One region of the Neobacillus sp. PVCKKU3 genome, then DNA from elsewhere that is predicted to be linked to it. Evidence: a T-box and tRNA genes for the amino acid it is inferred to sense, from the RefSeq annotation. Region 1 holds a T-box; the other holds one or more tRNA genes.
What was found. A T-box is a leader RNA that pairs with one kind of tRNA and senses whether it is charged. The one in region 1 lies ahead of leuS (leucine--tRNA ligase), so its partner is inferred to be a tRNA-Leu.
Positions count from the first base shown of each region.

Region 2: it has a tRNA-Leu gene. The T-box ahead of leuS (leucine--tRNA ligase) is inferred to sense a tRNA for this amino acid. The anticodon was not compared.

Region 1 covers NZ_JBLVQN010000005.1:39,803-44,232, reverse strand. Annotated here, with positions in the region: gene leuS (leucine--tRNA ligase) at 1-2,297, opposite strand, end outside; T-box leader at 2,339-2,559, opposite strand; gene ACNQGS_RS04895 (MDR family MFS transporter) at 2,701-3,888, opposite strand; gene ACNQGS_RS04890 (ammonia-forming cytochrome c nitrite reductase subunit c552) at 4,326-4,430, opposite strand, start outside.
Region 2 covers NZ_JBLVQN010000063.1:18,746-23,175, forward strand. Annotated here, with positions in the region: gene ACNQGS_RS27495 (cell wall hydrolase) at 1-662, shown strand, start outside; gene ACNQGS_RS27500 (MerR family transcriptional regulator) at 1,036-1,611, shown strand; tRNA gene ACNQGS_RS27505 (tRNA-Asn) at 1,727-1,798, opposite strand; tRNA gene ACNQGS_RS27510 (tRNA-Leu) at 1,809-1,893, opposite strand; tRNA gene ACNQGS_RS27515 (tRNA-Ser) at 1,927-2,017, opposite strand; gene ACNQGS_RS27520 (HAD family hydrolase) at 2,276-3,034, shown strand; gene ACNQGS_RS27525 (alpha/beta fold hydrolase) at 3,256-4,077, opposite strand; gene ACNQGS_RS27530 (GNAT family N-acetyltransferase) at 4,215-4,430, opposite strand, start outside.

The DNA of each region.
Region 1 (4,430 bases):
CTTGCATCAGTCGGAACCAATAGCTTCGCTTTTACTTTGCCGTTGACTTGAATCACGATTTCAACTTCGTTATCCACTAGCTTTGCTTCATCATATGCAGGCCAAGCTTCATAGGAAATTGTATCATTATGCCCTAGTTTTTCCCAAAGTTCCTCAGCAATATGCGGTGCCACTGGTGAAAGAAGCTTAACAAAGCCTTCGATGAAATGCTTTGGAAGAACAGTTGCTTTATAAGCTTCATTAATGAATACCATCATCTGAGAAATGGCAGTGTTGAAGCGCATTCCTTCGTAATCCTCAGTTACTTTCTTTACAGTTTGATGGTAGGCTTTTTCCAGATTGGAAGCTTCTTCGTTCGGCTGAATTTTTGGATTCAATTCACCGTTTTCCTCCACCAGCAAACGCCAGATACGGTCGAGGAAGCGGCGGGATCCATCTAAGCCGTTTGTGGACCAAGCGATTGAAGCATCAAGCGGTCCCATAAACATTTCGTATAGGCGCAGCGTATCGGCACCGTGGGTATTGACGATGTCGTCTGGATTGACGACGTTGCCTTTTGATTTACTCATTTTCTCATTGTTTTCACCAAGAATCATTCCTTGGTTAAACAGCTTTTGGAATGGTTCCTTGGTAGACACAACGCCGATATCATACAAGAATTTATGCCAGAAACGTGAATATAACAAATGAAGCACGGCATGCTCGGCACCGCCAACATAAATATCAACTGGAAGCCATTGCTTTAATTTTTCCGGTGAAGCTAAAGCTTCCTTATTGTTCGGATCAATATAGCGCAAGAAGTACCAGCAGCTTCCTGCCCACTGCGGCATCGTGTTGGTTTCACGGCGGCCCTTTTTGCCTGTAACAGGGTCAACCACATTTACCCAATCCTTAATATTGGCTAGCGGTGATTCACCTGTCCCGGACGGTCTGATTTCGGTTGTTTTTGGCAGCATTAATGGAAGCTCTTCTTCCGGTACGGCTGTCATGGTGCCGTCTTCCCATTGAATAATTGGAATCGGTTCACCCCAATAACGCTGGCGGCTAAACAGCCAGTCGCGGAGACGGAAGGTTACCTTCTTCGTACCAATACCCTTTTCCTCAAGCCAGGAAATCATTTTTTTAATTGCATCTACTTTGTTTAGACCATTTAAGAAATCGGAATTGACGTGTTCGCCATCGCCGGTATAAGCTTCTTTCTCTACATCGCCGCCGGCAACAACTTCCTTAATCGGCAGTTCAAATTTTCTCGCAAATTCATAGTCGCGCTCATCGTGTGCCGGAACGGCCATAATTGCTCCAGTACCATAGCTGACTAATACATAGTCGGCAATCCAGATTGGCATTTTCTCGCCGTTAGTAGGATTGATGGCGTAGGCGCCCGTGAATACCCCTGTTTTTTCCTTTGCAAGGTCGGTACGCTCGAGGTCACTCTTTGATTTTACTTTATCTAAATAAGAGTCAACCGCCTCCCGCTGCTCCGCTGTTGTAATTTTATCCACCAAAGCATGCTCTGGAGCAAGCACAGCATAAGTGGCACCAAATAGTGTATCAGGGCGGGTCGTAAATACCGTGAAGGTTTCATTGTGACCATCGATTTGGAAGGTCACTTCCGCACCCTCGGAACGGCCAATCCAGTTCCGCTGCATTTCCTTCAAGCTTTCCGGCCAGTCCAGTTCTTCTAGATCTTCAAGTAGACGGTCGGCATAAGCTGTAATTTTTAAAATCCACTGTCTCATTGGACGGCGTTCAACCGGATGGCCTCCGCGTTCACTTTTTCCATCAATGACTTCTTCGTTGGCTAAAACCGTTCCAAGCGCTGGACACCAGTTGACCGGTACTTCATCAACATAGGCGAGACCTTTTTCCCATAGCTTCAAGAAAATCCATTGTGTCCATTTGTAGTACTCAGGGTCAGTCGTATTGACTTCGCGATCCCAGTCATAGGAAAAACCAAGAGATTTAATTTGTCTGCGGAATGTGTCAATGTTTTTCGCAGTAAATTCAGCAGGGTCATTGCCTGTATCTAGAGCGTATTGTTCAGCTGGCAGCCCGAATGCATCCCAGCCCATTGGGTGAAGGACATTATAGCCCTGCATCCGTTTCATCCGTGAAAGGATATCCGTTGCAGTATAACCTTCCGGATGCCCCACATGCAGTCCGGCCCCTGACGGATATGGGAACATATCTAAAGCGTAGAATTTCCGTTTGCCCGGATCTTCGCTTGTTTTAAATGTTTTTTCTTCTTCCCATTTCTTTTGCCACTTCTTTTCGATTTGTTGATGATCGAAACTCATATCTGTAATCCTCCTTAAAAAATAAAAAACCTCTCATCCCCAACAGGGACGAGAGGACTGTATGTATCTTCCCGCGGTACCACCCACATTAGTGCAATGCACTCGCTTCATTAATCCTTAACGCGGAAAACGGCAAACATTACTTTTCATTCATGCCTGCAACTCCTAGGCGAGTTCATGACCCTCCCGGTTGACTTGCACCAGCCGTCAACTCTCTAAATACGGGACTTAAATCACTACTACTCCTACTCACTGTTATTAAAATATAAATATAACGTAATTGTATTAAATTTTCTAACAGTATGCAAGTAAACTTGAGCCTATTTTCATGGTTGACAGGGATACTTGATTTTAAACATCAAAACCACAGTCAATCAGCTGTGGTTTTGGTTGCGGAAAGTATTTATAACGCTTTTGCCGTTACCTGCTCTTGCGTTTTCAAATGACGGTCATATATTAGCGTGGTAATAATCGCGATGATAAATAATCCGATTAAGATTGTGAATAAAGCAGACATGCTGTACAAATCAACAATGACGCCGCCAAGGAGCGGTCCAATCATTCTTCCGCCGGTTGCTGTACTGTTAACAATTCCTTGATAAAATCCTTCGCGGCCCTTAGGAGCAAGGGCAAAGGCTAAGGTTGGCACCGCCGGCCAAACGAACATTTCCCCAATTGTTAAAATAATCATTGCGGCTAGGAAGCCGGTAAAAGCCCCCGCATTTCCAGCAACTATAAATGAAATGATAAAGATGGCGATTCCAATCAGAATTTGCACCTTAAGGGAAGCACTAAGATGTTTTAAAATACCATTTAAAACAGGCTGCCCCAATACGATTAATGCCCCATTTATCGTCCATAACAAGCTATATTGTGTGAGGGTGATGTTGATTTCCTGCGTATAGGAAGCAATTGTTGTAGTCCACTGGACATACGCAACCCAGCATAGTAAATATCCCGTACTAATAATAAGTAAAGCTTGCAGGTTGGCTTTGCTTTTTATGGTTGGAGCAGTTTTGGTGTTTGTTTCACGCTTAGCTGAGTCAATCACAATTCCTTTATATCCGAAAACTGCGATAAATAAAAAGATCACATACATGATGGTATTAGCTAGGAAGATTAGTTGGAAGGAATAGTCGGCAACAATGCCGCCTAAAGCAGTACCAACAGCGACCCCGAGGTTTTGTGCAACATAGAGGGCATTAAAGGATTTCCGGCCGCCTTCTCGCCAAACCGATCCTGCCATGGCATACATCGAAGGAAAAATAATACCTGTTCCAAAACCAACAATAGTTAAAAAGACAACGTAGGATGGCCAGCTATGCCAGATGGTTAATCCAACCAAGGCTAGAAGTGAAATTCCAATTCCCAGCAGAATCGATTTATAACCGCCTAGTTTATCATATAAATTTCCGCCAAACAGATTTCCGATTACGGTGGCTCCTGCATTTAACATCAGGACGATTCCGGCAACCGAAAGGGACTTACCTAGATAATCGTGAATATAAATCGTATTTAAAGGCCATAAAAAAGAAGAGCCTATTACATTCACTGCCATCCCAATGATTAAAAGCCATAAGGCACGTGGCATGAAAAACGCTCCTTTGATAAAAAATATTTCGATATCCATGGTATTTTAGCCCTTTTTTAGTAGAAGCGCAATCCTTTTTGATTACCATTTTTCGCGAAGGAAATTTTCAAAAAATAGAGACAGTGGTTCCTCATCTTTATCCGCCAAGATTGAAGATTTATCCGCCGAATTCCAAGTAGTATCCGCTAAACTCATTGACCGATCCGCCGAACCTGACAAATATCCGCCAAAACACTAATTCTCACTTAACTCCCCATCAAAAAAGCCACAAAAATTGACACAGTGTCACAGGTTTGTCACTATATACGTATAGGAAAACACTGTCCCTATAAAAGAAACAGTGTTTTCAATGGATTAATCTCCTCATTCAGGCTCTTTCCAATAGGTTCCTATTCCTTCTTGGCCGGACGAATAGAAAACCTGATAACGGAAAGGGTCTATTTTTTTGGCGTTGCCGGTACTACAGGTGCCTGCGCCGGGAAGTAGCTGTTTACAGCTTGATCCTTCTTCTTCTCATTTACCTTCTCATCAGCAACAGCCTT
Region 2 (4,430 bases), on a different contig from region 1:
TTGTAGCTTGTGTAGCAGTAAGTTCATTTATCGGAATAAGTAAAAGTGCCGAGGCTATTTCCGAAGATCGAGTCGTAACAGAAAATAGCCCCATAAATCTTGAGCAAAAATATGGTGGTATTGCCGAGAATGGTCAGCAAGACAAAACTAGTAATTACAATCAGATTAATACAGAAGAAATCAAGCAAAAGCCAGAAAAACCAGTAGAAGTAACGCTTCACTCAACAAAACCGGAAATCGGGATTACGAGGCAGATGCCACCTGAAAAAGCACCGGAGACACCGGCTATTTCCATTTCCAATAACGAAAAAGACTTATTTGCCAGATTAGTAGAGGCAGAAGCAAAAGGTGAACCCTATCAAGGAAAAGTAGCCGTTGCCACCGTTGTATTAAATCGAGTGGAATCTCCACGTTTCCCTAAGACGGTGACAGGCGTTATTAATCAGGTAGTTGGACATGCCTATGCCTTTTCACCTGTTCAAAATGGCGAGATTAGGAAGCCGGCATCAGATGAGTCCAGAAGAGCAGTCGAAGAGGCATTGACGAGAAAAGATCGCTTGAGTGATTCGATTTATTTTTATAACCCAGCCATTGCCACGGATAAATGGATTCGTACTCGTTCAGTCGTGAGGACAATTGGCCATCATGTATTCGCAAAATAAGATAAAAATGCTAGTCGTTGAATCCACCTAATCGTTAATAAACTTTATGGTGGATTTTTCACATCATAATACCTGTTTTATACCCAACTATTATTAAAAAAAGTTAACAGTCTTTTTACAATTTGATTAACGTCCCTAGTTTCGACAAATTTTAAAAAATCACCTGCTATAATGACACTGTATTGAAGAAATTGAAAACAAAGCCCGAATTAAAGGAGTAGGAATCATGGCAGAGATTTTAGTTGGTTTAGGTACATATCTATCAGTTTTTCTTGCACTGGGATGGCTAATTTCATTCGCTTTTAACCTATTTATAAAATAACAACGGGCTATTACAGTTTAATTTACAATGTATCTAATAGAGGTGAAATGAATGACGGAAATATATTCACCTAGTGATGTACAGAAATTGTTTGAAATAGATGCCAGCACTTTAAGGAAGTACGCCACTCTCCTCGAAGGGCATGGGTATCATGTTCACCGGAATAATCGAGGACATAGAGTCTATTTTGAGAAGGATGTTCATACATTCCGCAAATTAATGGAATTCAGCAAACATGAGGGTATGACAATGGAACAGTCTGCTGAAGCGGTATTGAAATTGGTTTCTGAAAAAAATATCACAGGCTCTTTTTCGGAAGAAGAACCCATACAGAATACTAGCGACCAAGTTGTGGAACACAATTGTAACCATGAAGAATTAATGGAACGCATAGAACATTTAGAGCAAATAAACTTGGATTTAATCAAGCTCTTGAAGGAAAAGGCTGTACGGGAAGCTTTTCAAGAAGAAAAGATTAATCAAATCTTTAGGCATGTAGAACGGATAACCCAACTAGAGGCTGAACGAATTAAAGGCATAGAAGAAGAAACGAGAATGCAAATTGCTGCTGCCAATCAAAAGAAATGGTGGAATTGGTTTACATGGAAAAAAGCTAAACCCAATTAATGTTAGGGTTTAGCTTTTTTTGATGTGTCCGTATGTAATAGCCCACACAATTTCACTAATGATGGCTGCTGCGTTCCCGCCCTGACCCTTTCTTAGTTGCCTTGTTGGACTATGACTCCGCAGGTAGGACTCGAACCTACGACCGATCGGTTAACAGCCGATAGCTCTACCACTGAGCTACTGCGGAATAATGATTTTGGTGCGGGTGAAGGGAGTCGAACCCCCACGCCCGAAGGCGCCAGATCCTAAGTCTGGTGCGTCTGCCAATTCCGCCACACCCGCATAATACTAATATACCCATTGAAATAATTTTTATGGCAGAGAAGAAGGGATTTGAACCCTCGCGCCGGTTACCCGACCTACACCCTTAGCAGGGGCGCCTCTTCAGCCGCTTGAGTACTTCTCTGTAGTAATAACTTACAAAACAAATATATCACCAATCGCAATTGGAAGCTATCTGTAAATTTTGGCAACCTTAACAAATTCTAATTCAAGCGGATATTTTCTATACAGGATGTCTTCTCCATAGGAAGTGAAGCCTAATTGGAAAAATTCCATTATAACTTATGGCTCAATCTGAAAAGGGGATTTGCTGTTTTTATCATTAACATTTTGTAAAACTATATAATTATAATACACCATATTTTAAGGGGGAATTGGTTTTATGATAAATCAACAAACCTTAATTTTGGATTTAGACGACACATTAATTCACTGCAATAAATATTTTAATCAATCAAGAAAAGAATTTGTCAAACAAATCAAGAAGTGGTTTAAGGAACCATCCGTTAAAGAAATTAGGCAAAAACAATTAGAAATTGATTTAAAAAGTGTCAAGAAAGTCGGCTTGCATTCATCAGGATACCCGGAATCTCTTGTAGCTACGTATAAGTTTTTTTGCAAAAAATACAGAAGAAAAGTAAAGCTGGAGGAAATGAATAAAATTCATGCTATTGGCCAAAAAGTGTTTGAAACGAAAGTTGAGCCACTTCCTTATATGTATGAAGTACTCGATAAACTCCAGGAAGAAGGACATGATTTATATTTGTTTACAGGCGGAGATGTCATAAATCAATATCGCAAAATAGCACATTTAGAATTAGAACGTTACTTTCGGAAAGGTATTTTTATTTTTGAACATAAAAATACAGAAGCTTTAAAAAAGGTGTTAGATCATATCAAATCACCCCCAAAAGCGACTTGGATGATAGGAAATTCACTTAAAACAGATATTAAGCCAGCCATTGAACTGGGTATAAATGCGATTTATATCCCCTCTGATATGGAGTGGATCTATAACATCATTGATTTAGAAATAGAGCCCAATGGCATTTTCGCTGAATTACCATCACTTAAGCAACTTCCGGAATTTTTAAAGGAACAGACTTATTATTTCAAAACGGTTAAGTCAATCCCCTCTTAACTCAATCTTTTTACCATCCTAAAATGATGACCCCTTTCATGGAGACACTTTCAGAAAGTTTCACTTGTACTGTCCTCATGAACCTTTTCATGAGGACACTTCTCCCAAAAGTTACACTCATGCTGTACTCATAACCCCTTCATGAAGACAATTTTTTAAAAAGTATCACTACTCCAGTCCTCATAAATCTTTTTTTAGCTATCTCCGTAAACATCCTTATTTTAAAATATTTGAAAATGCCCTCTAACAAAGGAAATAACCTTTTCCGGTGCCTCAACATGAATAAAATGCCCAGTGTCCGGAATGATATGAATAGCTGCATGTGGGAATTGCTGATCTCGTGTCTTATAAGCAAAATCGGTTGAAATGTAAGGATCATTTTCTCCCCAAAGAATCGTAACAGGTGTCTTAATCGAAGTTAACTTCAAATAGGGTTCAGTTAATTCCTCATTGGCAGAGCGATATAATTCCAAAATAACGTTCCTTTTATCAGCCGTTTCAAAAACAGAAAAGAAGTCATCCAGAATCCCTTCTTCTACGGACGGAATTTCCTTCTTCATACCTGCCATCCATGATTCCTTATTGGCCATTGCTTCCATTACTTTTTCGCCATAACCAAGCGTTCTCCATTTTTGGGCTAGTGTGTGCCACGTATATCCAGGCAACAAAACTGTGTCAGTTATAATCAAGCTTTCCACTTTATCCGGGTTCTCACATGCCCACCTCAACCCAATCATTCCGCCCCAGTCATGAATAACGAGATGGATTTTTTCCAATCCTAATGCTTCCATGAAACTATTGATAAAAGAAACATAGTTTTCCCAAGTAGACACGTATGGAAACCGGTCACTCTGGCCAAAACCCGGAAGATCCGGTGCAATCGCCCGAAAACCTAATGCAGTAATTTCAGGGATAATATGCTTCCATAGCATGCTCGATTCTGGCACGCCGTGGATAAGAAAAACTGGCGGGGCAGTTTTACTACCTTCGTCAATATAAGAAATCTGTTGGCTATTTAAGGTCAGAGTTTTTTTCGTGAGCATTTTGTTCCTCCGATTTTTAATGTAAGGTTTTTTACAATCTTTCACTTATTTCGGTAAAAATGAGTAAAATCCTTTTTTTAAAAAAGGCTGTTTTTTTTCAGACGAGCCAGATTAAATTACGAAACTTCCGAAAGGATTTATTTAAAAATTCGTTTATATCGTAACGAAAGAAACCCTTCATCTTCTGGAAGTTCATAAGAAGGTCGTTCACCTTGGTATTCAAAACCGGATGCTTCATAAAATGGAATTCCCATAAAGTTATCTTTAGCAACTGACACCCATTGCTCTTTTGCTCCACGTTCAATTTGGTCAGTCGTTATCACTTCTAATAATTTACTCCCTATTCCCTCCCG